DNA from 3 places in the Flavobacterium sp. MR2016-29 genome. Region 2 is predicted to be linked to each of the others. Evidence: riboswitches for the same ligand, from Rfam matches in the RefSeq annotation. Region 2 holds a riboswitch; each other region holds the start of a gene.
What was found. A riboswitch is a leader RNA that binds a small molecule or an ion and turns the genes downstream of it on or off. The one in region 2 is predicted to bind S-adenosylmethionine.
Positions count from the first base shown of each region.

Region 1: linked by a shared signal. The riboswitch ahead of IR010_RS15675 (homocysteine S-methyltransferase family protein) and the one ahead of IR010_RS16615 (TlpA disulfide reductase family protein) in region 2 are both predicted to bind S-adenosylmethionine.
Region 3: linked by a shared signal. The riboswitch ahead of IR010_RS15745 (alpha/beta fold hydrolase) and the one ahead of IR010_RS16615 (TlpA disulfide reductase family protein) in region 2 are both predicted to bind S-adenosylmethionine.

Region 1 is NZ_JADKPU010000007.1:158,244-169,332, reverse strand. Features, by position in the region: gene cobA (uroporphyrinogen-III C-methyltransferase) at 1-231, shown strand, start outside; gene IR010_RS15685 (bifunctional precorrin-2 dehydrogenase/sirohydrochlorin ferrochelatase) at 333-914, shown strand; gene IR010_RS15680 (NAD(P)/FAD-dependent oxidoreductase) at 1,012-2,064, shown strand; SAM riboswitch class I at 2,411-2,527, shown strand; gene IR010_RS15675 (homocysteine S-methyltransferase family protein) at 2,861-3,865, shown strand; gene IR010_RS15670 (hypothetical protein) at 3,936-4,196, shown strand; gene metH (methionine synthase) at 4,546-7,221, shown strand; gene metF (methylenetetrahydrofolate reductase [NAD(P)H]) at 7,389-8,345, shown strand; gene IR010_RS15655 (class I SAM-dependent methyltransferase) at 8,551-9,204, shown strand; gene IR010_RS15650 (dicarboxylate/amino acid:cation symporter) at 9,300-10,523, shown strand; gene IR010_RS15645 (pyridoxal phosphate-dependent decarboxylase family protein) at 10,752-11,089, shown strand, end outside.
Region 2 is NZ_JADKPU010000008.1:129,169-140,257, forward strand. Features, by position in the region: gene IR010_RS16605 (FecR family protein) at 1-191, opposite strand, end outside; gene IR010_RS16610 (RNA polymerase sigma factor) at 384-986, opposite strand; SAM riboswitch class I at 1,514-1,613, shown strand; gene IR010_RS16615 (TlpA disulfide reductase family protein) at 1,906-2,895, shown strand; gene IR010_RS16620 (aminotransferase class V-fold PLP-dependent enzyme) at 2,952-4,448, shown strand; gene IR010_RS16625 (hypothetical protein) at 4,491-4,922, opposite strand; gene IR010_RS16630 (adenylyltransferase/cytidyltransferase family protein) at 4,986-5,429, opposite strand; gene IR010_RS16635 (hypothetical protein) at 5,450-6,592, opposite strand; gene glf (UDP-galactopyranose mutase) at 6,593-7,732, opposite strand; gene IR010_RS16645 (glycosyltransferase) at 7,729-8,868, opposite strand; gene IR010_RS16650 (ferritin-like domain-containing protein) at 9,131-9,763, shown strand; gene IR010_RS16655 (hypothetical protein) at 9,937-10,236, shown strand; gene IR010_RS16660 (SRPBCC family protein) at 10,311-10,991, opposite strand.
Region 3 is NZ_JADKPU010000007.1:180,461-191,549, reverse strand. Features, by position in the region: gene IR010_RS15780 (hypothetical protein) at 1-935, shown strand, start outside; gene IR010_RS15775 (M28 family peptidase) at 1,087-2,553, shown strand; gene metK (methionine adenosyltransferase) at 2,686-3,936, opposite strand; gene IR010_RS15765 (hypothetical protein) at 4,741-4,932, shown strand; gene IR010_RS15760 (O-acetylhomoserine aminocarboxypropyltransferase/cysteine synthase family protein) at 5,007-6,308, shown strand; gene IR010_RS15755 (aspartate kinase) at 6,543-7,631, shown strand; gene IR010_RS15750 (hypothetical protein) at 8,238-8,441, shown strand; SAM riboswitch class I at 8,630-8,738, shown strand; gene IR010_RS15745 (alpha/beta fold hydrolase) at 8,811-9,800, shown strand; gene thrA (bifunctional aspartate kinase/homoserine dehydrogenase I) at 9,802-11,089, shown strand, end outside.

The sequences.
Region 1 (11,089 bases), on a different contig from region 2:
ATCGATTTGTTTCAAAAAGAAAATAAAGGAAATTTACCCGTTGCAATCATCCAAAAAGGAACAACAGCAGATGAAAAAGTTGGCGTTGGAACAGTAGATTCGATTTTAGAAGTTGTAAAACAAAAAGAATTAGGTTCACCAGCAATTATTGTTTTAGGAGAAGTTGTTCGCGAAAGCAACAAATTAAAAGGGTTTTACGAGGAATTTCTATCGAAAGAAATCGGAAGATAAGAAAAGCGTAGCCTGAGGCTTCAACTTCAGGAGCGTATGAATATTTAATTCAATATTCATCGAAAAATCATCTAATTTTGATTGGATGAAAATAAATTAAAATGGAACAAAACGAATTATATCCAATATTTCTAAAACTTCACAATCTAAACGTATTAATTGTGGGGGGAGGAAATGTAGGTCTGGAAAAGCTTTCTTTTTTGTTAAAATCAAGTCCAAATGCAAATGTTGAGGTTGTAGCACCCGATTTTCATTTAGAAATTAAAATTTTAGCAGAAAAGCATCCATCAATTAAATTGACGGAAGCGAAGTTCAAAAAGAAGATGCTCAAAAAACGTCACATGGTAATAGCCTGTACAGACGATTTAAAAGTAAATAAAAGAGTTTACGATTTATCGAGAAAGCGTTATTTGATTTGCAATATTGCCGATACGCCAGATTTATGTGATTATTATTTAGGCGGAATCGTAACGAAAGGAAACGTAAAAATCGCCATTTCGACAAACGGAAAATCACCAACAACCGCCAAAAGATTGCGGGAGTTTTTTGAAGAAGTAATTCCGGAGGACATCAATAAAATGGTTGAAAACCTCAATGAATACAGAAGAACCTTGAAAGGCGATTTTGAAGAAAAAGTAAAAAGAATGAACGAGATAACCGATTCATTAAAACATAAAGAGTAAAAAGTTAAGCAGAGAAATCAATGATAAAAATCATTGAAAATAGAATAAATTATTCGTTTCTTTGTATTATTAAGAATGATTATAAACAACAACCATAATGATTAAAACAGATATACTTATAATTGGAGCAGGCCCAACAGGTTTATTTGCCGTTTTCGAGGCAGGATTATTAAAATTAAAATGCCATATTTTAGATGCATTGCCACAAGCAGGAGGACAGCTTTCAGAATTGTATCCAAAAAAACCAATTTATGATATTCCTGGTTTCCCAGAAGTTTTAGCAGGAGATTTAATTGATAACTTACAAGAACAAATTAAGCAGTTTGAGCCAGGTTATACATTAGGAGAGCGCGCTGAAACCATCGAAAAACAAGAAGACGGAAGTTTCATTGTAACATCAAATAAAGGAACTAAATTTCACGCGCCTGTTATCGCAATCGCAGGAGGTTTAGGAAGTTTTGAGCCACGCAAGCCACTGATTGAAGATATCGAGTTTTATGAAGATAAAGGAGTTAAATACTTCATTAAAAATCCGGAGAAATTCAGAGATAAAAGAGTTGTAATTGCCGGAGGAGGAGATTCAGCTTTAGACTGGAGTATTTTCTTGGCAAATGTAGCGTCAGAAGTTACTTTAATTCACCGTAGAAATGAATTTAGAGGAGCGCTAGATTCTGTAGAAAAAGTACAGGAATTAAAAACAGCCGGAAAAATCAAATTGATTACTCCAGCAGAAGTTATCGGAATCAATGGTGCAGAGCACGTTGAATCTTTAGATATAGAAGAAAACGGCGCACACCGTAAAATCGAAACTGATTTCTTTATTCCGCTTTTCGGATTAACACCAAAATTAGGACCAATCGCAGACTGGGGATTAGAAATCGAAAAAAATGCCATTAAAGTAAACAATGCATTAGATTACCAGACAAACATTCCGGGAATCTTTGCCATTGGAGACGTAAACACATACCCAGGAAAATTAAAGTTAATCCTTTGTGGATTCCACGAAGCAACTTTAATGTGTCAGGCGGCATACCAAATCATCAATCCAGGTAAAAAATACGTATTGAAATATACAACAGTTTCTGGTGTAGACGGTTTTGACGGAACTCGTAAAGAAGCTCCAAAAGCAGTTGTCAAGGCGATAGTTTAATCTGAGATGCTGAGAAACTAAGGTTCTAAGTGACTAAGATTTTTTATATAGAAAGCTCAAACTTTTTAAAGTTTGGGCTTTATTTTTTAGAAACAAATTAAACATAGCCAGTGGTTTCAACCACTGGAACACAACGCATGAACACAACGCATGAATATAATATATTAACAAGGAACAATGAATTATCACAATATGTTCCCCGCGGTTGAAACCGCGGGCTATATTTGAAAATCAAAGTCAAGCTTTAACAGAACCTTAGCGACTTAGAACCTCAGAACCTTAGAAAAAAAACATTTGCAAATCGAAAGCCTATTTCATACCTTTGCACTGTTCTTAAAATTATTGTCAGTTATCACGAAAGGCGGAGGGATAGACCCAATGAAACCTTAGCAACCCTTTATCATAAAGAAGGTGCTAAATTCTACTTTATACAACATTTTCCAGTATTAAAGATAGATAACACAAATACATTACTTGTATTTCTCAAACTTTTCCAGACAACTTACAATATTTACTGAAGCAATTCAGTATCATGAGCGAATCATTGGCGCATTTTTGCTGTCAATAGTTCCCGCTTTCGCCTATATCTCTCCGTTTCACTGCGAGGATACCGGCTCAATCGGGGCTAATGAGCAGGCAATTGTGCACTTTTGGAATTAATTTGAAAAAAAATATCGAAGGTTAAATCCGACAGGCTTTTCAATCCCGAGGCTTCGGGACTGTTGGGTTTAAATAGAGCCTTCAAAATCATAATTAAAAAAGCTTGGCGCCTTAGCGTCTTTGCGGCAAATATAAGATGGCAATAACAATTCAGGAAGCAATAAAAAAAAATATCCTAATCCTTGACGGAGCAATGGGAACCATGTTGCAGCGCTATAACTTTTCGGAAGAAGATTTTCGTGGAGAGCGTTTCAAAGATTTTCCGCATCCATTAAAAGGAAACAACGATTTACTATCCATAACACAACCACAAGCAATTCGCGATGTTCACGCTGCTTATTACGAAGCCGGTGCAGATATCGTAGAAACCAATACTTTTTCAGGAACTACAATCGGTATGGCCGATTATTTCTTGGAAGATTTGGTTTACGAATTAAACTACGAATCGGCAAAACTCGCCAGAGAAGTAGCCGATGAGTTTACTGCAAAAAATCCAGACAAACCACGTTTTGTAGCCGGCTCAATCGGCCCAACAAACCGTACGGCAAGTATGTCGCCAGACGTAAACGACCCGGGTTATAGAGCCGTAACGTTTGACGATTTAAGAATCGCTTACAAACAACAAGTTGAAGCTTTAATGGATGGTGGCTGTGATTTATTATTGGTAGAAACTATTTTCGATACTTTAAATGCCAAAGCAGCACTTTTTGCAATTGAAGAAGTAAAAGACGAACGCAATATCGATATTCCAATCATGGTTTCAGGAACCATTACAGATGCTTCTGGAAGAACACTTTCTGGACAAACAGTTGAAGCATTTTTGATTTCAGTTTCTCATATTCCATTATTAAGCGTAGGATTCAATTGCGCTTTAGGAGCCGATTTGTTGAAACCGTATTTAAAAACATTGGCACAACACACGCAGTTTAATGTTTCGGCACATCCAAATGCAGGACTGCCAAATGCATTCGGGCAATATGATGAAACACCAGAACAGACTCAGGCTTTTATCAGAGAATATTTAGACGATAATTTAATCAACATAATCGGGGGTTGTTGCGGAACAACTCCGGATCATATTAGGTTGATTGCTGAGGTTGCGAAAGGTTATAAGCCGAGAGTAGCGCCGGTTATTGCCTAAAGTTTCGCTCCTGCAAGGTTTTCAAAACCTTGTAGGTATGAATATACTTGATAAATATAAATATTATTAAATGGATGGAGATCATATTGTTTATTCAGAAGATGGGGAAGTATTTAAAACTTTTTTAAATTCAAATTGGTATGATACGATGAATCCATATTTATATTGTGTATCTGAATTAAAAAGTATTAAAAGTAAGATTGATAATAACGAAAAATTCAAAATAGAAAGTAATGGTAAAATATATCATATTACGACAAATTTAGAATTTAGGGTATGGATCGAAAAGGTGTTTAATGGAGGATTTGAGAAACATATTTTTAGTGATTAAAAGTCAATAACAAACCTACAAGGTTTTAAAAACCTTGCAGGTTGAATGAGAATAAAATGTTCCGTAGGAAATCATCGGTAGAAAAAAAGGACAATTGAAATCGTGGAAAATAGATTATTTGTTTCAACCGAGTTTGCGTGAGGGATAGAAGTGAAAAGCCCACAGTCTGACGAAGGAAGAGCGAGGACTTGTAACGGATAGCCCGGCCGAAGGACACGCCCAAATTAAAATATTGAAAACGAATATACCTACAAGGTTTTAAAAACCTCGCAGGAAAGAAAATAGAATAAAAAACTTAGAACCTTAGTCCCGAGGCTTCGGGATCAGGATCTTAGTAACTTTAAAAAAAATGACAGAAAAAAGAAGAGACCTTGTATTAGCTGGATTAGAACCGTTAATCATTACGCCTGAAAGTGTTTTTGTAAACATTGGCGAGCGTACGAATGTAACAGGTTCGAGAAAATTCCTTCGCTTAATCAAGGAAGAGAAATATGACGAGGCGCTTGATATTGCAAGACAGCAGGTAGAAGGTGGAGCACAGATCATCGATATTAATATGGATGAAGGAATGCTTGATGGTGTTCAGGCAATGACTAAATTTTTGAATTTAATTGCATCTGAACCGGATATTTCGAGAGTGCCGATTATGATCGACAGTTCGAAATGGGAAATCATCGAAGCAGGTCTAAAAGTAGTACAAGGAAAAAGCGTTGTAAACTCAATTTCTTTAAAAGAAGGTGAAGAAGCTTTTATTCACCATGCCAAATTAATCAAACGTTACGGAGCGGCAGCGATTATCATGGCTTTTGACGAAGTAGGTCAGGCCGATAATTTTGACCGAAGAGTTGAAATTTGTCAGCGTTCGTATGATATTTTGGTTAATAAAGTTGGTTTTCCTCCACAGGATATTATTTTCGATTTGAACATTTTCCCCGTTGCAACCGGAATGGAAGAACATCGCTTAAATGCTTTGGACTTTTTTAGAGGTACAAAATGGGTTCGTGATAACTTGCCACATGCGCACATTAGCGGCGGGGTGAGTAACGTTTCGTTCTCTTTTAGAGGAAATGATACGGTTCGTGAAGCGATGCACTCGGTGTTTTTATACCACGCGATCAAGAACGGAATGACGATGGGAATTGTAAATCCGGAAATGCTTTCGATTTATGATGATATTCCGAAAGACTTATTAGAACATGTTGAAGACGTAATTTTAGATAGACGTGATGACGCAACTGAACGACTTTTAGATTTTGCGGAGAATGTAAAAGGCGAAGTAAAATCAGATGAAAAAGCGATTCAGGAATGGCGTTTAGGAACGGTTCAGGAACGTATAACGCATTCATTAGTAAAAGGAGTTGATGCTTTTATTGAAGAAGATGTTGAAGAAGCGCGTTTAGCAGCAACAAAACCAATTGAAGTTATCGAAATCAATTTGATGACGGGAATGAACGTGGTTGGAGATTTATTCGGAAGCGGAAAAATGTTCTTGCCACAAGTAGTAAAATCGGCACGTGTAATGAAAAAAGCCGTTGCCTATTTATTGCCTTATATTGAAGCAAGCAAACAAGCCGGAGACAAGCAAGGAAACGGAAAAATCCTAATGGCAACGGTAAAAGGCGACGTTCACGATATTGGTAAAAACATCGTTTCTGTAGTTTTGGCTTGTAACAACTACGAGATTGTAGATCTTGGTGTTATGGTGCCTCCGGAAAAAATTATTGCAGCTGCAATTGAGCATAATGTTGATATTATTGGCTTAAGCGGACTGATTACGCCTTCGCTTGACGAAATGGTGTATTTAGCCAAAGAATTAGACAAACAAGGAATTAAAATCCCGATTATGATTGGCGGAGCAACGACTTCGCGCGCGCATACCGCCGTGAAAATTGCGCCTCAATACAGAGAAACTGTAATTCACGTAAATGATGCTTCTAGAGCTGTTACGGTAGCAGGAAATCTTTTAGATCATAACCGTAAAATATATGCAAGCGATATTCGTGCAGAATACGATGCGTTTAGAGAAACGTTTTTAAATCGTTCAAGAGATAAAAATTTCCTGACGATTGAGCAAGCGCGTAAAAATAAATTACAATTGGATTGGGATGAATACGTTCCGACGAAGCCAAAATTTATTGGTAATCAAATCATCGAAGTTGAATTGGATGTTTTAGTCCCGTATATCGACTGGACGCCGTTTTTTAGAACTTGGGAATTGTTCGGCAAATATCCCGCAATTTTAACGGATGAGGTTGTAGGAACTGAAGCAACTTCTGTTTTTGCAGATGCTCAGGAAATGCTGAAAGTAATTTTAGCCGAGAAAAAATTGACTGCGAAGGGAATCTACGGAATCTTCCCTGCAAACCAAATTGATGATGATGATATCGAATTGCGTGATGAAAACGGAAAAGTGTTGGAGAAATTCTTAACGCTTCGTCAGCAATCGCAAAAAACGAAAGGTGCTCCAAACATCGCTTTGTCTGATTTTATCTTGCCAAAAGACTCAGGAATTACAGATTATATGGGTGCATTTTGTGTTACAACAGGTTTTGGTGTTGACGAATGGGCTGCCGAATTCGAAAAAGATTTAGACGACTATAATTCGATTATGGTTAAAGCTTTAGCCGATCGTTTTGCTGAGGCTTTCGCCGAATATCTGCACGAAAAAGTACGTCAGGATTTCTGGGGTTACGATCCTCAAGAATCACTGTCGACTGAGGATTTGATCGAAGAAAATTATAAGGGAATTCGTCCGGCACCTGGATATCCAGCTTGTCCGGATCACTTGGAAAAACCAACAATCTGGAAGCTTTTAAATGTAGCCGAAGAAATTGGAGTAACTCTAACAGAAAGTATGGCAATGTGGCCGGCTTCATCTGTTTCCGGATATTACTTCGGGAATCCGAAAAGTAAATACTTCGGACTTGGAAAAATAAAAGAAGACCAAGTTGTAGATTATGCCAAACGACGCAACGTTCCAACAGATTATGCAATGAAATGGTTGAATCCTAATATAGCAGATTAACGAAAAGTTATTTTTGTTTCAGGTTTCAGGTTTCAAGTTGCTTAGGATAACTTGAAACCTGAAACCTGAAACTTGAAACAAATAAAAAGATTGATTTAAGTTTTTGATTTCAGATTTTTTACACGAACACACTCAAAACACTTAACTCATAACCCATAACTTAAGAAATGAAAGTAACAGAACATATAGAAAACGCAAAAGGAAAAACATTATTCTCATTTGAACTTATTCCGCCTCAAAAAGGGAAAAGCATTCAGGAATTATACGATAATATTGATCCGTTAATGGAGTTTAAACCGCCGTTTATTGATGTGACAACTTCTCGCGAAGAATATATTTATATTGATAAAGGAAACGGGCTTTTAGATAAAAAGTTAACTCGTATGCGTCCGGGAACACTTGGAATTTGCGCTTCTATAAAACATAAATATAATGTTGATACTGTACCGCATTTGCTTTGTGGCGGGTTTACGCAGGAAGAAACAGAATATATGCTGGTTGATTGTCAGTATCTGGGAATCAATAACGTAATGGCACTTCGTGGCGATGCTATGAAAGACGAGCAATCTTTTGTTCCTAAAGCTGGAGGAAACAGATTTGCTATTGATTTGGTTCGACAAATCAATGATTTAAACTGCGGGAAATACCTCCATGAAGTTATGGATGCCGACAACAAAGCCGATTTTTGTATTGGTGTTGCAGGTTATCCGGAGAAACATTTAGAATCTCCTTCGTTGCAGTCAGATTTAAAAAGACTAAAAGAAAAAGTAGATGCTGGCGCTGATTATGTGGTAACACAAATGTTTTTCGACAATGCTAAATATTTTACTTTTGTTGAAAAAGCAAGAGAAATGGGTATCACTATTCCGATTATTCCTGGAATTAAACCAATTGCTGTCCAAAGACATTTACAAATCCTGCCGCAAATTTTCAGAATTGATTTGCCGGAAGATTTAATTGATGCAGTTGACAAATGCAAAAATAACGCTGAAATCAAACAAGTCGGAATCGAATGGGCAATTCAGCAATCTCTTGAATTAAAAGCAGCTGGAGTTCCTGTTTTGCATTATTATTCAATGGGAAAATCGGAGAATATTCGCCAGATTGCGAGTGAGGTTTTTTAAGAGTTTAAATTTAAAGTTTGTCATTTCGACTGAATGGAGAAATCACACTCGTAATTCGACAAAGATTGGTGACATTCTATACGGAGTTTCTCGTGTGATTTCTCCCTTCGGTCGAAATGACAAAATCATAAGATAATTGGAATTTCAATCCGAGCGATAAAGAATTGACTAAGTAATTTAAATTTGGAATTTAAACCTTACCCTTATGAAAAATGAAGAATTACAAGCAATTGCCTCACAGCTAAAACATCCAACGGGAGAAAAAGGAATTGAAATGGCGAACATGATGCATGAAACCAACATCAACATGACGCGCAATTCCATCCAAAATTTAAATATAAAAGAGGGAGATTCTATTTTAGAATTAGGTCATGGAAATGCAGGACATTTAGAATTTCTATTCGAACAAGCACAAAAACTGAAATATTATGGACTCGAAATGTCTGAATTAATGTTTCATGAAGCACGCCAAATTAATAGAAATTTTGTCTCTCAAAAACAGGCTTTCTTTTCACTTTATGACGGAAATATAATTCCGTTTGAAGAAGCCTTTTTCAATAAAATATTTACGGTAAATACTATTTATTTCTGGGAAGAGCCTGAAAAACTGCTTTTAGAAATATATAGTGTTTTAAAACCTAGCGGTATTTTCTGTATCACTTTTGCAGAAGAAAGTTTTATGAAACAGCTTCCTTTTACTAAATTCGAATTTGAACTTTACAACACGGAAAAAGTGGAGAAACTGGTTCAAAAAACACCTTTCAAAATTATTAAAATAGCCACTTTAACAGAAAAAGTAAAAACCAAAACGGGCGAATTAGTGGATAGAGATTTTACAACTTTAGTTTTAGAAAAATAACAAAAATCTCAAATGTTAATTTTTGGATTCTTTTTTTGACTACTTTAATTGCTTTTTATTCAAGTTCTATTTCTGAATCGTAACACTTTAAATTTATGGAGGTTAAAAAAATCAATTTTCTCAAAAGTTACAGCAGTATTCTTTTGCTTCTAGGCGGAATTATTTTGGGAAGTATTCTAGGATTAGTGTTTGGAAAAGATGTTGAGGTTATAAAACCGCTCGGAGATATATTTTTGAATTTGCTTTTTACCGCTATTATTCCGCTTATTTTCTTTACTATTGCTTCTTCTGTTGCCAATTTAGAACAAACAGAAAAATTAGGAAGATTGTTCATTATTATGATTGCTGTTTTTTTAGGAACTATTCTGATATCAGCATTAGTAATGATTACCGCAGTATATCTTTTTCCGATTCACCAAAGTATTGTAATTTCTAAAGTACCGCTTGAAACTATTGAATCTGGCAGTATTGGCGATCAAATAGCGAAATTGGTTACGGCAAATGATTTCTTCGAATTATTATCGCGAAAAAGCATGCTGGCGCTTATTATTTTCTCTTTTTTAGTTGGCTTTTCTAGTTTACAGTCTGGAGAAAAAGGAAGTGCTTTTAGAAGTTTTCTGGATTCAGGTAATGAAGTGATGAAACAGCTTTTGGGAATCATTATGAAATTAGCGCCAGTTGGTTTAGGAGCTTATTTTGCTTATCAGGTTGGCGTTTTCGGACCACAATTATTTGGTGCTTATGCAAAGCCATTAGGCGTTTATTATGGAGCCTGTATTTTTTACTTCTTTGTGTTTTTTAGTATATATGCTTTTATTGCAGGAGGAAAACGGGCATTTGTAGTGTTTTGGAGTAACAATATAACGCCGTCTTTAACCGCAGTAGGAACGTGCAGCAGTATTGCCACTATTCCAGCAAATCTAGATGCAGCAGAAAAAATGGGAATCCCAAAACATGTTAGAAATTTGGCAATTCCACTCGGCGGCCCATTGCATAAAGATGGTTCGAGTATGTCTTCTATTCTAAAAATTACGGTGCTGTTTGCAATGTTTGGGAAAGATTTTACGGATCCTTTAACGATACTTTTGGCGCTGGGAATTACCGTTATAGTTTCGATTGTTGAAGGCGGAATTCCGAATGGAGGTTATATTGGAGAAATTTTGGCGATTACCGTTTATGGTTTGCCAATGGAACAAGCGTTGCCAGTAGCGATGATTTTAGGAACTTTGGTTGATCCAATTGCTACGTTATTAAATGCAAATGGAGATGTAATTTGTTCGATGATGATTTCCCGGTTTTCTGAAAAAACAAAATGGTAATTAATTAAATCTAGAATAAATCACTGGTAGATAATGCTTTACGATATATCAACACTTTACTCGGATTAGTTTAAAAGTGTAATGATTCATCATAGTATAGATATTAGGCGGACTTGTATTATTTGATCGTAAAAGTTTTATAACCCAAGCCTCAAATATTACCAGATTTTTCTGTAAATCGAATGTCAATTATTGATTAAATTTGAAGGAAAAATTAATCTACGAAAGATGAATTCTGTACTACAGCACGATTTAAACAATATTGAAAATATTCTTAATCAAACCAAACAACAAGGAATTGATTTTCTAAACAATCTCGAAAACATTCCAACTTCTAACAAAGCAACAATTGATACAAACCGCGATTTAAACGAATTTGGTTTAGGAGCATTAGGTGCTTTAGCTGAATTTAATGAAAGAATGGCTCCAATAATGGTAGCTTCCTCTGGTCCGAGATATTTAGGTTTTGTAACAGGCGGTTCTACACCAGCATCTATTATAGGCGACTGGCTAACTTCAGTTTACGATCAAAATACGCAGGCTGTAAAAGCTCAGGGAGGCGCTTC
Region 2 (11,089 bases):
AGGATATCGTCTCCCTTTTGTTTATCTAATTCCACATTATCGTTTTCTTTCAATAACAGCTGAATTTTTTCTTTTATGAAATCATCGTAAATTCCCTCTTGAATAATCTCCATCAGTTTTTTTTCTTCTGCCTCAGAGAGATTATTTTGAAGGTAATTTTCAAATAATTCTTCAAATACTTTTTTTTCCATTTATTTATAAATGTGAGTTAATACTAATTTATGGTAAGCTTGGGGGCTTTATTTTTTGAAAGAGCCATATTAAATTTAGGGGTAGCCTAAATAAATAATGATCTTTATTATAATGACGATTGAAAAATAGGGAGGGAGTAATCGAAAGTGAAAAAAATGTAAAAAAAAATAAATTTAGGTATAGTTCCTTGCTTATGGAAGAAGAATATAAAGCATCAAAAACAAAAGAATCGACATAAACATATTCATGTAAGGCGAAATTTTATGACGCACAAATTTTAATGCCAACGCCATATGTTTTTTTACCGTTTCTGTAGAAATTCCTAAATCTTCTCCAATTTTTTGGTGACTTAGTCCATCCCACTTGGCCATTTTGTAAATTTTTTGCTGTTGGAAAGGAAGCTGTTCTACAATTTGATTTAAAATAACATTATACTGATCGTCTTTTATAATCGTATCAGTATCGTTTGAAGAAGTATTAATGTGTTCAATTTCAGAAATTAAGGAAGTTTCTCTAGCTATTTTTTTAATCATATCGAAAATATGATTTCGAGATACAATAAAAAGATAATTTTCGATGCTGGCTATTTCGGCAAGGTTTTCATGATTTTGCCAAATTTTTAAAAATACATCTTGTACAGCTTCTTCTGCCAAAATTTTAGATTTTGTAATTTTTAAAGCTGTTGAAAAAACAATGTTTTTATATTGATTGTACAATTGTGTAAACGCCAGCTCGCTCCCTTGAGATAATTCATAGAGAAGTTTATTTTGCTCTGAACTGGAATTAATTGACATACTATAAACGTTTTATTCAATTTAGCAATATTATTTATTTTTTTTGAGACTTCAACAATAACTATCTATCAACAACTTCAGAAATGCTATTTTGATAATTTATGACTCTGATTATTGGAGTATTTAAAAAATAACTATTGTAATATTAAATAAGATTTAAATTGTGATTAACTCTGTTTTAAGTTTACATTATTGAATTGTAAGTTAACTCTTGTTTTAGTTGAGAAAAACAACAAGTTAGAGTTTTAAATTAATCGTTTTTTGAAGGATATTTATAAAATGATTCAAGTTTTTTATCTCTGACATTGTAATTTAAAAATGATTTAGAATCTAATTTACATTTGAAAGTTAATAAGATGAACAGTTTATTTAATAATACTTAATTGTTCAGTGATTTAATTTATTGATATTAAGTCTATAAAGTTCTTTTAAGATTTTATTTTTAAAATTTTAAAAAAAAACTTTTTTAAACTATACTAATTCTGTAGAATTTGTATATATTTGCATCAGCAAAGAAAATTTTGCATGACTTATCCAGAAAGACTGAGGGAGTAGGCCCTATGAAGTCTTAGCAACCTGTTGCCAAATAAGGTGCTAAATCCTTCCGCTTTGGCGGACAGATAAGAACGATTTCCTAAGAAAATCTGAATAAGCTCATTAATTATTTAAAACTTTTACAATTAAGATGAAGAATGAGCCATTATTTTTACAAGCTAGTCCCGAACACACTAAACTATCATTCACAGAAAACAAACTCATAGTTTTCCGAATGTGAAGCTGATAATTTTTAATCCCCTTTTTTCTGTTTTTACAACATTTGATAAAAGCCATTCCAAAAGTGACAGAAGAATTTTTTTGTCCAATTTTAAACTAAACGACAACAAATTATACTTAAAATTCAATTTAAAATCCAAACCAAATGAAAAAGATACTAATCGGTTTTGCTTTATTTCTTGGCTTTACCCAAACTCAGGCGCAAGAAAATAATTTACAATTAAAAGGAACTGTTATAGATACAGTAGCAAATTATGTTTACCTGCAAAAATTCCACAACAAAATGTTTACTACGATAGATTCAGTAAAAGTTGTAGACGGGAAATTTGCTTTCAAAACAAAAGTAAAAACTCCAGAACTTTATGGTTTAAGTGTTAATACAGAAAATTCGCCATTTTATATTTTCTTAGAAAAAGGTCCAATTACCGTAAAATTAAGTCCAAAGAAATATTACAGCGCTTCTGTGGTTGAGGGATCAGTTTCTCAGGAATTATTCGATGCTTATAGAAAAGAGAATGACATCGAAATCAGCAAATTTATTACAGAGCATCCAAATTCTATTGTTTCTGCCTATGTTTTATATCGAAATTGGTCGTACAGATTAACACCAGATCAAATTTTGGCAAATATAGCTTTGCTTGATAAAAGCCAGCAAAATACCACTTACGTGAAAGAACTAAAAGAACTTGTAACGGTTTTAAACGGATTACAGATTGGCAAAAAAGCACCAGATTTTACAGGTAAGAATCCTGAAGGAAAATCAGTTCAGCTTTCTGAAAATTTAAAAGGCTATACTTTAATCGATTTTTGGGCTTCATGGTGTGGACCATGCCGAAAAGAAAATCCAAATATTGTAGCTGCTTACAAAGAATTTCACGACAAAGGATTCAATATTGTGGGCGTTTCTTTGGATAAAAAGAAAGAAAACTGGGTAAAAGGAATTCAGGATGATGGTTTAAACTGGATTCAGGTTTCTGAATTAACCTTTTGGAACAGCACAATCGCTAAATTATATGGTGTAAGAGCAATTCCGGCTAATTATTTAATCGATTCAAAAGGAATTATTGTAGCAAGAAATCTTCGCGGAGAGGAACTTCAAACTACACTTAAAGCACTTTTAAATAAAAAGGTTTAATCATAAAAAGGAAATTTTCTAAGAGAAAAATAGATTAAAATTTAAATGATAAGGAAATGAATGCGATTGAGACAGAAACACAACAAATAGAATTAGAATGTTATTTTTCTAAATTTAGAGCAAATACAATTGGAGTTAATCATACTTTTAAATCGGTTTACGGCAAGCAAAAATTACTGTATGCAGATTGGGTTGCGAGCGGCAGATTATATGGTCCGATTGAAGATATCATGCTGACTAAAATAGGTCCGATGATTGCCAATACGCATTCATTTTCGAGTCAAACCGGAAAAACTTCAACGTATGCTTATCAGCATGCGAGAGAACTAATCAAAAAACATGTAAATGCCAATGCAACTGATGTTTTGGTAACTACAGGAACAGGAATGACGGCGGCTTTGTCTAAACTGCAGCGCTACATTTGTTTAAGAAAAACTGATACTACTGAAAACGAGAAAACAAAAAATGAAAATGAGCGTCCAGTTGTTTTTATTACGCATATGGAGCATCATTCGAATCAGGTTTCTTGGTACGAAACAATTGCCGATGTTGTGATTTTACCTCCAAATGAAGACAATTTGGCCGACCCTAAAATACTATCAGAAATCATAAAAAAATACGCAGACAGACCTTTAAAAATTGGTTCTTTTACTGCTTGCTCGAATGTTACAGGAATCATTACACCTTATCATGAACTGGCAAAAGTAATGCACGAAAATGGAGGTTTTTGCTTTGTAGATTTTGCTGCTTCTGCTCCGTATGTAGCAATAAATATGCATCCTGACGATCCAGAAGAACAATTAGATGCTGTTTTCTTTTCTCCGCATAAATTTTTAGGAGGTCCCGGAACTTGCGGTATTTTGGTTTTTAATGAACAATTATATAAATCTACTTATCCTGATAATCCTGGCGGAGGAAATGTAAAATGCACAAATCCGTGGGGAGGTTATTATTACAGTGATGTTATAGAAGTTAAAGAAGATGGCGGTACGCCTGGTTTTTTGCAAGTAATAAGAACAGCCTTGTCTTTAGAACTTAAAGATAAAATGGGAGTTCATAATATAAAAAAAAGAGACAAAGAATTACTTGATCTTTGTTATGAAGAATTGCAGAAAGTAGAGGGTTTGTCTCTTTTAGGTGATTTGGAAACAGAGCGAATTGGCTGTATTTCTTTTATAGTCGAAAATATTCACTATAACTTAATTGTCAGACTTTTAAATGATAGATTCGGAATTCAGGTACGTGGAGGGTGGTCGTGTGCAAGTACGTATGCACATTATTTATTTGATATTGATCAGAAAAAATCTGAAATAATAACAAATGAACTTCTTCAGAGAAATCAAACCAATAAGCCAGGATGGGTGCGTTTGTCATTGCATCCGATTATGACAAATGAAGAAGTTTTGTTTATTTGCGAAGCGATTAAAAAAGTAGTTTCAAATCATAAAGAATGGCAAAAAGATTATCGTTATAATCCTTCTACAAATGAATATGAAAGCAGTATTGAACAAGAAAATATTGCAGAAGATGTTAAAGAATGGTTTAAGCTGTAATGCTTAAACCAATTAACAAATAGATCATCAAGAACAAATTTTTTACAACATATAACGATTGGTCTTTTTTGAAAGATAAGAAAGTGCCCCTGTTGACCACAATGCTAAAAATATTAAAACAGGCTGAAAACACAATCTAATAAATCGAGATTGGTCTGTATCTAGTCCAAAGGCATCAGTTCCATTTAGATATTGAGCAATATTGCCTGGAAAAACCAAAACATAAAAAACAGCCAGTGCTATTCCAAATTCTATTTTGTATTTGGTTAAAAAAATCATTCCAATTCCGAGAATAATTTCTACAATTCCAGAGAGGATTACAACAAGATCTTTATCCAAAGGAATCCAATTTGGAACCTGAGCTTGAAAATCATCTCTTTGAAAAGTAAAATGTCCAATTGCGGCAGTTATCATAAAAATTCCCAGCAATATCCTGAAGAAATTTTGAGTTTTAGAAGTTTCAATAGTGCTCATAATAATGTTTTTTTAATAAATAAGTTTGTCAACCTATTGTTGAGTTTAATTTTTTAGTTCGATTTATTTAACAAGTTTTAAGCTCTCCAGCTGGTATACTTCTTTTCGAAGACCGCTACTAGAAAATCGATGATTTCTTTGATTAAAAATCAATTTAATATTCATCTTTTCGCAATAGCTTCTTCCTGTAAAGCTTACATCTTTATATTCATCGCCTAAAATACGAACATCAATAGGCAAAGCCTGAAGAATATCTTCGAGATCTTGTTCTGTCGTATATGGAATAATTTCATCTACAAATTTACAAGCTTTAAGCTGAATGTATCTTTCTACAACAGATTGTGTTGGTTTGTTTTTTTCAGGACGGTCTATCGTAGGGTCGGTTTGCAAACCTACGATTAGATAATCACAATGCATTTTTGCTTCCTCAAGCATACGCACATGGCCTGCATGAAGCAAGTCGAAAGCACTGAATGTAATTCCGGTTTTAGTTTTCTTTAGTTTCATTTTACATCTCATTAAATTGATTATCTAAAAAGGTTGAGTACAAAATCCATGATTTTGGTCGTGTTTTTAAATTTTGATGTTGCATTTTTAATAACTTCTAAATATTCGTGATGAGCAATTCTTTCGCCATTTGCATCCAAATCAAAAATTCCACAGTTAGAGTAGCTTTCTAAATTATCCCAATCTGGCCTGTCTGTAACTGGGTAAATACAAATACCGTTTAAATCAACTCCGTTTTCTTTGGCAATTAAAGATTGACTTATAATCTCTTCAATCCATTCTACTCGACCTGAGCCAAAATGACCTGTTTCAGAAATAAAAATCGGCTTTTTGTATCTTTCATGTGCCGCTTGCAGCAACTCAGAAAGTGGTGTTCTTTTTTGTTCTGTGTCTGGCCAATCCAGCGGTTCACTATTGGCTATCCATTGGCAGTTCCAATAATAATTAAAACCCAAAATATCCAGATAATCTTCAGATCCGCCAAGTTCAGGACACATTCTTCCGGCAATAATATCCATCGCCTGAAATTGATGTTCATTTAATTCAGATATATCCAAATTTTCCTGTTCATTCGCATGAATTTTCACTAACGGTTCTACCAAAATAATTACACATTCAGGATCAACAGTTTTTAAGGCTTTAATTCCAGAAATAGCCGCTTTACACAAATGATATTTAATATCCCATCCACTATTTACGGCAAATGGTACAGTACCCCGAACATCGCCAGAATGCCAAGACAAAAAGCTGATTTCATTAATTGGCACTACATATAATTCTTGAATGGAATTTTCATTATAAAAAGAAGCAAAAGCAACACACAAGGCGGTAAATCGGTCACAAAAATGCGGATGCGTTGGGTAAATATCGTCAGGGTAACCAAAGTGAATCAAATCCCAGATTTGCTGAATACCTATTTCTTCAGCCGCTTTCATACGGTTATACACTTCAGTGAAGTCAAAAAAACCAGGAGATTTTTCGACTTCACTCCAGCAAATTCCTTCACGTACTGTTTTTATTCCAATAGCATACAACGCTTCATAGTCTTCGTATACGCGAGTATCGTGCTGTGTTTCTTTAAGAAGATTTATTCTTTCGCCAGATCTATTAATATGATCTGCGCATTCAAAACCTCCCATGAAAAAGGTGTTAAAAAGTTTCATTTAGCCAGCAGTTTTATAATTCACTTTATTTTTATTCTCAAGAGTATCAAAAAGATCCAGTGCATTTTTAAACGCTTGATCCATGTTGAAATATTTATAGTTAGCCAATCTTCCAACGAAATGAACATCAATTAGTTTTTCAGCCTCAGCTTTGTATTTTGCGTAAATTTCTTGATTTCGCGGATTCGGAACAGGGTAATAAGGTTCTCCTTCATCTACCGTAAATTCTCTTACGACAGTTGTTTTGTCTGAAACTTGATTTCCAAAATGTTTATACTCGATTATTCTGGTAAAATCAACTTCGGTTCCAGGATAATTAACAACTGAATTTTCCTGAAATAATGCCGCATCAAAAGTTTCACTAACAAAATTGATAGAACGGTATTCTAATTTTTCTGTCATACTGTGCTTAAAATCAAAAAAGCGATCAACAGGTCCGGTATAAAATAATTTTTCGTAGCCTTTATATTCCTCTTTTACATCAAAATAATCGGTTTCCAGTAAAATTTCAATGTTTGGATGGCTCAATATGTTTTCGAATAATTGTGTGTAGCCGCCTTTTGGCAAAGCCTGATATTTGTCAGAAAAATAACGGTCATCGTAATTATGACGAACAGGAATACGTTCTAAAACAGAAGCATCTAATTCAGCAGGATATTTGTCCCATTGTTTTTTGGTGTAATGCTTAAACATTTTTTCATAAAGTACAGGGCCAACACGATTTAAAACTGCTTCTTCGCCATTTGAAGGTTTTTCGATAGGAGTTCGGTTTTGTTCAAGCCAATTTCCCATCTCTTCTTCAGACTCGATTTTGGTTTCAAACAATTGGTTTACAGTGGTAATGTTTACCGGAATCGGAACAGTTTTTTCATCAACTCTTGCAATTACTTTATGTTCCCAAGGATACCATTCTGAAAATTGGTTGACATATTCCCAAACCGATTCTTCATTGGTATGAAACAAATGAGCTCCATATTTTGAGACCAAAATGCCATTGTCATCAATATAATCATAGCAGTTTCCTGCAATGTGATTTCGTTTTTCAATAATTAAAACTTTTTTGCCTATTGAGGCGTATTTTTCTGCAAGAACGGCACCAGATATGCCGGCTCCGATTATTAGTATGTTTATATGCTTCATTTTGTAAATTCTTTAATAATGGATTGCATTTTTTCTGCAGTAGCATCCCATGAAGTGTTTTTTAGTATTTCATGATATTTTGCCTGCAAGGATGAAGTGGCTCTTTTATCAAATAAAGAAGTAATTGCATCAGTAAATTTGTCCGCATTTTCTACAAGGCTTACACAATTGCTGTAATCGCGTTCGACATCGTGAATTTTTGTAGATATAATAGGTTTTCCAGCCGCCATATATTCTAATGTTTTGGTTGGGCTGATGTATTTTGTAGCATCATTTATAGCAAAAGGCATCATAGCAATGTCAAAAGCTTTTAAATAGTTTGGCAATTCATTGTAAGATTTCATTCCCAAATAATAAATATTTTCTTCTCTTGGAAGATCAGATTCGTCAATTTTAGCTAGCGGGCCAATCATTACGAAGAAAACTTTAGGCAGTTTTTTTGCTGTTTCTTCTATTAATTTCAAATCAATACGTTCATCTATAACTCCAAAATAACCTACAATAGGGGTGTCAATATTTGCAATGTCTTGTGGAATTTCGATTCCGTTTAACGCTTGTGCAAAATGTTTTTCGTCAACAGAACTCGGAAAACAATATACATTAGAGTGCGATTGTTTTTTAGATTCGTATAACGATTTTCCTCCTGTAAATACGATATCAGCATTAGCCATTAGGTATTTTTCCTGATGAATTAAATACTCTGGAGCACCTTTAAACAATGAAAGTTCATCCATACAATCATAAACTACAGTTTCGAATTCAAAGAAATCTAATAAAGGAGTAAACGAAGCCGAATAAAACCATCCAATACTTGGATTACTGTTTTTTATATAGTCAGGCAATATTTTAGCAATCGATTCGATGTCTTTTACTTTTGGCTGTAAAACATGAAGATTGTCATTTACAACAGTAAGATTTGCAGTATTTTCTTCTTTGCTGTCATAGCTTATTGGTTCCTCAATCAATAAAACTTTCATATTATCTGACATTCTGCTGATAATATGCTGCGGGCGCTGATAAACAAATTGCCATCTTAAGTGGCAAAAAACGATCATATCGTAATTTTGAGCAGTTTCATTATTTGCAGAAACTATTTTGTTTTCATTTTTTTTTGGGTCTTTTAAATTTGTTAGCATGACATTCTATTTGTTTGATTAGAATAAGGGTTTTAGATAATTAGCTTTAGTTAGTTCTGATTAACTATTAGAAAAAGCTAACCAAAAGTAGATAGGATATACACTATTAAATTATATGATTATCTAAGTTTGTTATAGAATTAATACATTGTTAACTCCTGATTACTAAAGGTTTAAATAATGTAATCTTAACTGATAATCCTATAAGAACTTAGGTCGATTGTGATTATACATTTGACAAACAAATTTTAAAACTATAATCATGAAAGATTCAAACACAAAAACCGCAACTAAAAAGGCAACAGGTACAACTGCTGCAAAATCATCAAAAACTACAACTTCAAAAACGGCAACGTCAAAAACGGCTGCACCAAAAGGTACTGTAAAAGCTAAATCTTCAGCAGCTGAAGGGTTAAGAGAATTATTTGTAGATTCATTAAAAGATATCTACTGGGCAGAAAAAGCTTTGACAAAAGCATTACCTAAAATGGCAAAAAATGCAACATCACAAAATCTTATTGATGCCATCAACGATCACCTTACTGTAACTGAAGGACAGGTAACTCGTTTAGAGCAAGTTTTTGCTTCTGTAGGAGAAAAAGCATCAGCTAAAAAATGCGATGCAATGGATGGCCTTATTAAAGAGGGTGAAGGAATTATGGAAGAAACAGAATTAGGTGCTGTTCGTGATGCTGGAATTATTGCAGCGTCTCAAAAAATTGAGCACTACGAAATTGCTACTTATGGAACTTTAGCTGCATTTGCTAAAACTTTAGGAGAAGATGAAGCTGTTGAATTATTAGTTCAAACTTTGAACGAAGAAAAAGAAGCAGACATTACACTAACTGAAGCAGCATACAATACAATTAATTTTGATGCTACAGAAGAAGAATAGTCGAAAACTCTTCTACCTAAAAAAACCTGCAATTTTAAATTGCAGGTTTTTTTATGTTTAGAAATAAAATTAATTGTAACTTGTTAATATTGTAGTAGTTATAAATAATAATGTAACTAATAACGAATGAATCCGTTTAATTTAGTGCTATTACAAACTATAAAAACATTATTATGAAAACGCTATTCAAAACCAAAATGGCACTTTTAATTGTCGTAGCTGGCCTTGCATTTTCCTGCAAAAAAAATGAAACCGCTCCAGCCGATAATTATACAAACGAAGCAGATACTGCGGTAACAACGGTTGACAGTATTGGACCAAATGCTGATACTACAAATGTAAATGCAAGTACAACAGGAACAACTGGCGCGACTGGAGAAGGTTCAACCGGTTCTGGCTCTGCAGGAACAACTCAAAAAGGGAATAACTCTGTTCGAACAGATTCTTTAACTTCAAAGAAAGCAAGTAATTAGAGGTTGATTTTATTGAAACAAAAAAACCTGCGACGAAATGCGGCGCAGGTTTTTGGTTTTATATATTTAGTCTGTTAGTGTGACTCTAGATACGATTTAAAATTTGTAATATCATCTTTTACCAATTTTTCAAAATATGGATTTAAAAGTTTTGCAGCGCTTTCGCCAGCAATTCCAAGTGGTGCTTGATACGAAATGGTTACATCAATTTCTGTCGCATTTCCTTTTGATTTAAATGTTACTTTTCCAACATTTTTGACTGCTGCTTCTTCTAAAGATTGCCAGCTCAAGAATTTTTCTTTTTCATCTTTAATGATTTCGGCTTTCCAGCTTATTTTTCCAATGCCACCAGGACCTTTTGCCGTCCATTTTGATACAGTAAAGTTTATAGGCTGCACAGATTCTAGATGATTCATGAATTTTGGCAGATTTTCGACATCACGCCAAAAAGCATATACTTCGCTTACAGGCTTATTGATTACACTGTTTACACGAATATTAATATTTGAAGCTTTGTCATTTTTTAAATGGTCTACGGCATCATAAACGGGGCAATATCCAGAAAGACCTCGTAATAACATTGATCCTCCAGTACCAATTTTAGTAATGTTTTTTTTCTCTGCAGCTAGACCTTTGTATAATAAATAAGAACCGCTTGTAATCATTGCAATTCTTTCTAAAGCAGATACATTAGTTTTAAGTTTAGACGTTTTTTGTTTTTGTGAATTTATCGGAGATGCAATTTGTGTTTCCATGATTTCTTTTTTTATGAATAATTGATGTTGAATTAATTATAAGAATTCAAAACTAGTATTTATAGCCTGTTAAAAATTACAGCTTTAGCTTCATATTT
Region 3 (11,089 bases), on a different contig from region 2:
CAGAAGAAGTAAATCCTGCAGATTTTAAGGTTGCAAAAGTTACCTTAGATAAAAAAGAAGTGGCTCAAATCTGGAAAAAATTAATTGAAACGCATCAGAAAGATACACAGCCTAATAGAGAATTAGTAGAAACAATTTTAAGAGAAATAAAAAACGCAGGTTTTTCTAAACAGTTTTTTAATGAAGAGCGTATTTTTAATGATACTGATTTCTTGGCGATTGACTATCTTTTAAAGCATTACGATGCTATCGAAAAAATGAACATAGAAGATGAAAACGGAAATGCATTAGTTTTATTAAAAGGAAGTTTGAGCAGCGAAATTGCAGCTGCTTTACAGCAAAATGGTTATTTGTCAAAAGATGGCGTAACAGGAAAAGCAAATCAGAATAAAATAATTTCGATTTACAAAAAATTAATTGCGACAGGAAAGGGAAGTTTTGATTGCTATAAAAATTATTTTGAATACCTGAGTGCAGAAAGCGAAAACTCTATCGACGATATAGCTTATTTAAAAGAGTTTAAATCGTATTTTGATACCTATTTATCAACTGAAAAAGGAAATGCAATTGAAAGACTAGATGAGATGTTTGCGACTTTAGATACGGATTCTGATTATTCTTATAACGGATGGAATTCATTTAAAGACTACCACTCAAATTTAGCAAACTCAACAGCGTGGTTGACAGTTTTGAAACCTGCCAATTCAAGTTTTATAAAAGATGCTATTACTTGGTCTGAATACAGTTTGGTTGTAACTAAAAATAATCCTTATTATTTAGACACTTTAGGTCAGTTATATTATAAAGACGGGCAAAAAGAAAAAGCAATTCAAGCACAAACATTAGCTGTTAAATATTTAAGTGCTGATGTTGAAGAAGAAACTGCAAATGAAATAAGAGAAACGTTAAGCAAAATGCAAAACGGAACTTATTAAAAGATTTTTAAAATTATAGAAAATGACTGTCGGTTCCGGCAGTCATTTTTGTTTTTAGTTAAGTAGGTTTATAGATTTTATCAATTTAAAGGGAAATGAAGACTAGATTTTCTTGATAAATTAGTAAGTTTGAAAGACTAAATTAAAACGTATGAAAAATAAATTAATCCTCATTTTGATTGCTTACAGCGGAGTAGTTTTTTCGCAGGCAATTAAGAAACCATTAGTTTCAGCTATTACTGATAAAGATCTTAGAACAGATATGTACCAAATGGCGGGTGACCATTTTAACGGTCGTGAGGCAGGAACTTTAGATGAATTAAAAGTATCGATGTGGCTGGCAAATAAAGCAAAAGAAGCCGGAATGACTCCAGCAGGTGATGACGGAACATATTTTCAATTTTTTGATATGTACAGGCATCAAGTTACAGCCAATACAACTTTTAAAATCGGACAAAAAGAATATAAGCTATGGAAGGAAGTTTTGGTTGCAGAAACTACTAATATAAAAGTTGAAGGTTCTCTAGTATATTTAGGTGCAGCTACAAAAGAGCAGATTGAAAAATCAGATGTTAAAGGAAAAGTAGTTGTCTTGCTGGCTTCTAAAGAAGGAATAGCTGATGATATTTCGCTTTTTGATAGAAGATATCCAGGTTTGGTTCGAAATAAATACTACGACCTTGTAGTAAAAAAAGGAGCTGTAGCACTTATTATGGTTGCTGATGAATTGGCAGAACAAAGCTGGTCTCAAGTCGAACCGCAAATGACTAGAGGTATTTACGGAATCGAAGGTTTCCGCGATAAAATTGGGTCAACGATGCCTGTTTTTTGGGTTCACGGAGATCAACTAGAGTATTTAAAAAACACTAAAGATGTTTTGTCTGCAGAAGTAGTTTCAGAATCGTATAAATATCCATCAGTAAATATAGTAGGGACAATAGCAGGAACTGATCCGAAATTGAAAAACGAATACGTACTTTTCAGCGGTCACCAAGATCATGATGGCGTAAGACAAAAATATGGCAAAGATTCTATTTATAATGGAGCAGATGACAACGCAAGTACTTGTGTGGCGATGTTAGCAATTGCAAGAGCATATAAAAAACAACCTGGAAAAAGAACAGCTTTGTTTGTATTTCATGGTTCTGAAGAAAGAGGATTGTTAGGTTCAAGATGGTATGCAGCGCATTCTACTGTTCCAGAAAAGGATATTGTTGCTGTTTTAAACGGAGATATGATTGGAAGAAACAATGTAAATCAGGCGGCTTTATTGGGTTCTAGTTCGCCTCATGAAAATTCTTCAGACCTAGTTGCTATTGCCAAAAAAGCAAATGACGAAGGTCCTAAATTTGATTTAGATAAGCTTTGGGACAGACCAGAACATCCGGAGTATTTTTACTTCCGTTCAGATCACCTGCCATATGCGCGAAGAGGAATTCCTTCTGTGTTTTTTACTAGTGTTTTGCACAGTCAATATCATACTCCAATGGATGAAGCAGAAAATATCGATTACGTAAAACTGCACAAAATGACAGAATGGATGTATCGCACAGGATGGATTTTATCAAATGATGCAAGTCGTCCTAAAACATTGCCAAATGTACAATTGGAAAGATAAAAAGTTGTCTTTATTAAATAAAAAAACCGATTTCTGAAATTAGAAATCGGTTTTTTTTATGTTAATTGTATTGTAAATAATTGTCAAAAAATCTAACAATCGAAGTTAGTCTAAAAGCCTAACAATCTAAATTTACAATCCAAATTCAGCTTTTACTTTGTCAACAAAATCAAGTTTTTCCCAAGTAAACAATTCAACAGTTACTGTTTTTTCATGTCCGCCTGGAGCGAAGAAAGTTTTAGTAACAACTTCTGGTGTACGTCCCATGTGTCCGTAAGCAGCAGTTTCGCTGTAAATTGGGTTTCTTAATTTTAATCTTTGCTCAATAAAGTAAGGACGCATATCAAAAAGAGCTTCTACTTTTTTAGCGATTTCACCGTTTGTTAAGTTAACTTTAGAAGTTCCGTAAGTTTCAATGAAGATTCCCATTGGCTGAGCAACTCCAATTGCATAAGAAACTTGTACTAAGATTTCATCAGCAACACCTGCAGCAACTAAGTTTTTAGCGATATGACGTGTAGCATACGCAGCACTTCTATCTACTTTACTTGGATCTTTTCCTGAGAATGCACCACCACCGTGAGCACCTTTTCCACCGTAAGTATCAACAATAATTTTTCTTCCTGTTAAACCTGTATCTCCGTGAGGTCCTCCAATAACGAATTTTCCTGTTGGGTTAATGTGATAATTGATTTTATCATTGAATAAATGAGCGTGAGCTGGATTTTTAGCAATGATTCTTGGAATCAAGATTTCAACAATATCTTTTTTAATTTTAGCCAACATTGTAGCTTCTTCATCAAAATCATCATGTTGAGTAGAGATAACAATCGCATCGATACGAGTTGGCTTGTTATCGTCGCTGTATTCTAAAGTTACCTGAGACTTAGCATCTGGACGTAAATAAGTAATTTCCTTATTTTCGCGTCTTAAAATTGCTAATTCTTGTAATAATTTATGAGATAAATCAAGTGCTAGAGGCATGTAGTTTTCAGTTTCGTTAGTTGCGTAACCAAACATCATTCCTTGATCTCCTGCACCTTGCTCTTCTGGCTTAGCTCTGTCAACACCTTGGTTAATATCAGCTGATTGTTCGTGAATTGCTGATAAAATTCCACAAGAATTTGCCTCAAACATATACTCGCTTTTTGTATATCCGATTTTACGGATTACTTCGCGCGCAATTTGCTGCACATCTAGATAAGTATTCGATTTTACTTCACCTGCTAAAATTACCTGACCAGTTGTAACTAGAGTTTCACAAGCTACTTTTGAATCAGCGTCAAATGCCAAAAAGTTATCAATTAATGCATCCGAAATTTGATCTGCAACTTTGTCTGGATGCCCTTCACTAACAGATTCTGACGTAAATAAATAAGCCATAATAATTTATTAAATTAAAATTAAGCGAGGAGAAATAATTGCTAAAAAGGGCTAAAGGAGAGTTTCTGCTTTAGCATTTTTTACTGCTGAAAGTAATTCTTCAGCATTCATAACGAACCGTTTCATTATGAAGAGGTTGCAATCAGTTCAAATTTTTCCTCTGTATTCGCGTGCAAAGGTATAAAACCATTTTGATTTCCAAATTAAAGTTCTGCTTTTTTTAATTTTATAAGCATAAATTTAACAAAACATACTAAATTGATAGGGTAATAGAAATTATTTTCGATTTTCTTTGGTCAATTAAAAAATAGTTTGCAAATTTGCCTCATCTAATAAAAAGAAACAATGAAATTAACAATTTGCAATATGTCTTGTATGATGCCGGAATCTTCCGCAGAGACACTATTGTAGTTTGTTTTCAAAACATATTTATATAGAACCTCTGCATTTTGCAGAGGTTTTTTTTTATTCAAAAATGAAATAAAACTGAATTATTAAGCCTGCTATTTTTTTTGAATGAATAAAAAGCCTTTAAATGTTAAATTATAATTTTTGATTTGGTAGTTCAATAAATATTATTAAATTTATCCTATCAAATTAGTCGAGTTTAAAAAAGAATTAAAATAATAAAATGAAAACAATAGCTAAAAAAAGAATGATGTGTTGTGAGATGATGCAAATGTGCATCCCAATTAGCTGTTGCCAAAAGTGAAAGATAGAATCTTTGTTATAGTTAGAACTATAAGCCCTTTTGGTAGCCATCCGAAAGGGCTTTTTTTATTTCAACATTTTAAATTTTAAAACATGAATACATTAGATATAAATACAATCGCATTTCAGTACTTATTGAGAACAGATTCTCAAAAAAACCAAGATAAATTGGAAGAACCAACAAGTGAAGTTGGAAATTATGATCCTGAGAAAAATATAAAAGGTCAAAAATCTTTATTGTTTCATATGTATAATCTCGAAGAAGAAGATCTATATGTTAGATAATCTCAAATTTCAATTCAAAAATCATTTCAATAACAATATATAATAGTATTAACAGTATCTAAAACTAAGAAATCATGAGCACACAAAAATTCGCAACAAATGCACTACACGCAGGACACGACGTTACTAAAAATTCAGGAACTAGAGCAGTGCCAATTTACCAGACATCATCATACGTTTTTAATAATTCAGATCATGCCGCCAATTTATTTGGTCTTGCAGAAGCTGGATTTATTTATACGAGATTAAATAATCCAACAAACGATGTTTTAGAACAACGGCTTGCAGCGCTTGAAGGCGGTATTGGTGCGGTAGTTACGGCTTCTGGAGCTTCAGCAATTTCGACTACTTTTTTGACTTTGCTAAAAGCGGGTGATCATATTGTGGCTTCAAATAGTTTATATGGAGGAACTTATAATCTTTTAAAAGTAACTTTGCCTCGTTTAGGAATTACAACCACTTTTGTAGATCCTTCAAAACCCGAAAATTTTACAAAAGCAGCTAAAGAAAATACAAGAGCTTTCTTTGTTGAATCTTTAGGAAATCCGAAATTAGATGTTTTAGACTTGAAAGGAATTTCGGCGGAAGCCAAAAACTTTAAAGTACCGTTTATTGTAGACAATACGGTTGCTACTCCTTATTTATTGAATCCGATTGAGCACGGAGCCAATATTGTAATTCATTCCTTAACTAAATATATTTCCGGAAACGGAACTTCATTAGGTGGTGTTATTATTGATGCCGGAACTTTTGACTGGTCGAACGGAAAATTTCCTGAATTTACAGAACCTTCAGCAGGTTATCACGGATTAGTTTATCACGAAGCCTTAGGAAATGCTGCTTTTATTGCGAAAGCAAGAATCGAAGGTTTGCGTGATTTTGGTGCGGCTTTGAGTCCGTTTAATGCTTTTCAAATCATTCAGGGATTAGAAACTTTGCCAATCAGAATTAAGAAACACAGCGAAAATGCTTTGGCTTTAGCCGAATGGTTAGAGAAACAAGAAGAAGTAGTCTGGGTAAATTATCCGGGTTTAAAATCAAGTAAATATTACGATTTAGCACAGCAATATCTGCCAGAAGGTAAAAGCGGTATTATCACTTTTGGATTAAAAGGCGGTTTTGAAGCGGCTAAAAAAGTAGTAGATGAAACGAAATTATTTTCACTGTTGGCCAATATTGGCGATACAAAATCGCTAATTATTCATCCCGCAAGCACAACACACCAGCAATTGTCTGATGATGAACAATTAGAAACTGGAGTTTCAAAAGATTTGGTCCGACTTTCTGTAGGTATCGAAGATATTGAAGATTTAATTGCTGACCTGCAAACTGTTTTTGCAAGCGTTACACAATCGCAATACAGTATAAAAAATTAGGTTTTTTTGTTTTTTGTTTGAAAATTGCCTTTAGCAATGTGGTGTTGCTAGGGGTGATTTTTTATGAAAAAACGTTTAGCATAAATATTTCACCATAAGTACTATAAGTTCATTTTTAGTAAAGCGCATTGTATTACCGACACATTGAAATCCGCCTAAGTGTCAAATATTATAGATGAGATTATTAAATGAACTTATAGTATTTATATATGGAAAAAATTAAAAATTAAAATTATGTCAAAGCTTAAAATAAATATCATCCTTTTCGGAATTGGAAATATCGGAAGCACTTTAATCAATCAGATTATCGAAAGTCAGGAATTTTTTCTTCAAAGTAAAAATATCGATTTTCATTTTCCGATAATTACTAATTCTACGGTCGCTTTTTTCGAGAAAGAAGGCGTTGGATATGCTTGGGAAACCAATTTTAGAGAATTAGCTGTTCCTTTTAAAATAGAAGATATTGTTGAATTTGCAAAGGAAAACGAATTCGAAAATTTAATTGCAGTCGACGCTACCGCCAGCGACGAACTGATTGGGCATTACAACACATTGATTCAAAACGGCTTTAATATTGTAGCGGTAAACAAAAAAGCGAATACATTGCCACTTAGTCTTTATAAAGAAATAAGAGAGAATCTGAAAAAATACGACAAAGAGTTTTTGTATGAAACCTCGGTAGATACAGGTTTTCCCGTCTTGCAAACGATAAGAGATTTGTATTATTCGGGCGAAAAGATTACAAAAATCAGAGGTGTTTTTTCAGACAATCTGAGTTATGTTTTTAACCGATTTTCTTCTGAAGAAACTTCTTTTTCTTCTGTTTTAAAAGATGCTAGTCTGCTTGGTTTAATGCGTGCTACTTTCAAAGAAGATTTATCCGGAAACGATACGGCGAAAAAACTGCTTATTTTAACGAGGGAAATTGGGAAGGATTTTGAACTTTCAGATATAAAAATCAATTCTCTTATAAATCAAGAACATTTAGAGAAAAACGGAATACTTAATAAAGAAGCAATAGACCGATATTTTAAAATCGCAAAAATCACTCAAGCCGACAATCATGTTTTGAGATATGTAGGAGAATTTGATATTGAGCGAAATTTATTAGAAGTCAAATTAGTTTCAGAACCTATTACATCTGCAATCGGACAATTGAAAGGTTCAGATTCTATTTTTGAAATTTATACACAATCGTATTCGGCGGTTCCAATTGTAATTCAGAGCGCATCACCATGTAAGCAGGCTATTTCGAGAGGAATTATAACAGACATTTTAAAAGTAGCTGAAAAAATAAAAAATAAAGAAACGATTTGGCTGTAGTGGATTTATATTAGTTAGTTCTTTGATATTTTGAAACAGAAAAATTATGATTTTATTTGTAGGTTTAAGCTTATAAATAATAAAAATGACTTTTTGTAAGATGTTTTTTAACGTTTAAATCATGTTTTTTAACGTTTTTTGTAATTAATTGCTTGATAGTCACTTGGATTATTGAAAAAATATTCGCACATTTGTAATACCTAAAAACTACCAAAAACAAATTTAGTTATCTAATAATAGTTATGCAGATCGAATAAACAGTTGACTATAATATTATTTCTTAGATTTTTTGAAAAGAATAAAAAGTAAGAATGTGTCAAGAGTTTCGAGAAGCTTATTAAAAATATAAAAATGCAAAATTTTTTAAAAATAGCAAGTAAATCACAGATGAATAAATCCCTACAGATGAACATGAACAAGATGTTTAATGTCGCACTTATTTGTGTACGCGTCTGTTGATACTAAAAGTATATGTAAGTTTTAAAAACTTAAACCCTTTTGGTATTAAAACCCAAAAGGGTTTTTTTATTTCATCAGGTTACCATAACAAAAAAACAAAGAAAAAATAAAGATTATAAAACGCTAACAAACTTAAACTTAAATATTATGAGCACATTAAACTACATAACCAAAACGTTTTCTACATTGAAAAACTTAAGAACGAAAAGAAACAATCCGCCACCGCCAACAAATGAATTGATACATCCAAGATTTGGAATAACGGAAACGGATAAAAAAGAAATTAAAAAAGAACCAAATTCTTTATTGTTTTTGATGTATTCAAAAGAAAATGAAACACTTTTTATCTAACTCAAAAAGTATTATAAAATAAGGGTAAACCTGCTTAATTTTACTGAGCAAATTGTTCGGTAATTTTTTGCGTACATTAGTTTTGGTTTGAATTATGTTCAGCAAATTCCGGAATCAGTTTCGATAAAATTTGTTTGTTTAAGAAATTAGTAGTTAATTTGCACCTTTAAGTTCAAAAACGTATTGAAATGTTATAAAGAAAGGACGAGGGATTAGACCCGATGAATCCTTAGCAACCCTTCGCTAAAGCGAAGAAGGTGCTGCATTCTACCACGCCCAAACGTGGAAAGATAACAACAAGAATTTTTCTAGTTTCACTCTAGACTTTTCTTTCTAATATTTCCACATACAAATCAATTAATAAAAGATTTGAAATTGGAAAATATACCAAGTCCCATTATAATTCAAGATTTCATCACAGAAAGTGGTGCACTATATCCGTTAGTACCCTTAAGTTTTACACTTTCTGGTTTGCCGTTGCACAGTGCTCCAATCGTTTTGGTCAACCATGCCTTAACAGGAAACGCTCAGGTTACAGGCGAAAATGGGTGGTGGAACGACTTAATTGGCGACGGAAAAACAATTGATACAAGCAAGTACACCATTCTGGCATTTAATATTCCAGGAAACGGGAATGATTCGTTTATAGTTGAAAATTACCAAGATTTTACGGCTAGAGATGTTGCGCGCATTTTCATAAAAGGAGTTAAAGCTTTAAATATTGAGCAGTTGTTTGCTATAATCGGCGGTTCTGTGGGTGGCGGTATCGCTTGGGAAATCTTGGCTTTGGAACCCAACATTGCCGAAAATTTAATTCCGATTGCAACCGACTGGAAATCGACCGACTGGATGATTGCAAATTGCTTTTTACAGGAACAAATCCTGAACAATTCCTCTAAACCAATAGAAGATGCAAGAATTCATGCAATGTTGTGTTACCGTTCTCCTGAATCATTCAAAGAAAAATTTAAACGAACCATTAACCAAGATCTTTTGATTTTTAATATCGAAAGCTGGCTGGCGCATCATGGTAAAAAATTACAAAAAAGATATCAATTGTCATCTTATAAATTGATGAATCAATTGCTAAAAACCATAGACATAACTCGAAATAGTGATGATTTCGAAACCTTATTGTCGAAAACAACTGCATCGATTCATATTATCGGAATCAATTCGGATTTGTTTTTTACACCAAAAGAAAACCTGGAAACTTTTCAGGAATTAAAGAAATTTAAAGAAAATGTTTTTTACAGCGAAATAGATTCGGTTCACGGACATGACGCTTTTTTAATCGAGTACAAACAATTAGATCATTTACTTGCCGATATTTTTAAGGCAGAAACAATAGCAAAATAAAATGAAAATATTAAAATTTGGAGGTAAATCGTTATCAAACGGAGAAGGACTAAACAAAGTCGTTTCAATCATTTCAGATAAAGTAAATCAAGGCGAGCAAATTGCCGTTGTCGTTTCGGCACGCGGTAATGCGACAGACGAATTAGAAGACATTTTAAGAATTGCAGCTAAAAATGGAAATTACAAACCTTTGTTGGAAAGCTTTAAAGCCTATCAAATTTCAGATTTCCCGCAAGTCGATTTATCAGAAGAGTTTACTATTTTAGACAAACTTTTTGAAGGTGTAAGCTTAATTGGAGATTACAGCAATAAAATTAAAGATCAGATTTTATCAAAAGGAGAATTGCTTTCGGCTAAATTACTGACTTCAATTTTAGTTGAAAAAGGAATTCCTGCGAATTTTGTTGATACAAGAGAATTGCTCAAAACCGATTCGAAATTTGGCGACGCACAGCCTTTAGAACAGCTTTCTAAGAAAAATGTTATCAATTATTTCAAATTGCATAATGGTTCAACAGTAAACATCGTAACAGGTTTTATTGGTTCAAACAACAACAATGACACAACGACTTTAGGAAGAAACGGAAGTAATTATACGGCATCTTTAATTGCTAATTATTTAGATGCCGAAGAACTTCAAAATTTTACTCACGTTGACGGAATCTACACAGCAAATCCTGATTTAGTTGCCGATGCTAAAAAAATCGAATATTTGTCGTTTAACGAAGCGAACGAATTAGCGAATTTTGGAGCAACAATTTTGCATGCTAAAACGATAATTCCTTTGTTGGAAAAAAATATTCCGCTTCGTATTTTAAATACATTCAATCACGAAAACCGCGGTACTTTAATCACTTCAGATTCTGCTAAAGAAGGAATTAAAACGCTTTCTGTTTTAGAAAACGTTTCGTTAGTAAATCTTGAAGGCCGAGGATTACTTGGAAAAGCTGGAGTAGATGCCCGAATTTTTAAAGTAATGGGCGATCATAATATCAGCGTAAGTATTATTTCGCAAGGTTCTTCAGAAAGAGGAATCGGACTTGTTGTTGCTACTGATAAGGCTACAACTGCAATGGTTGAATTAGAGAAAGAATTCGAAAACGACTTTTATTCTAAAGACGTAAATCAGATTACAGTAACCGATAATGTTTCGGTAATTTCGATTATTGGCCAGGATTTAAGTACTTTTCATAAACCATACACTGCTTTAATCAAAAATAAAATTGTTCCGATATTATTCAACAACACTGTAACGGGTAAAAACGTGAGTTTGGTTGTTAAAAAAGAAG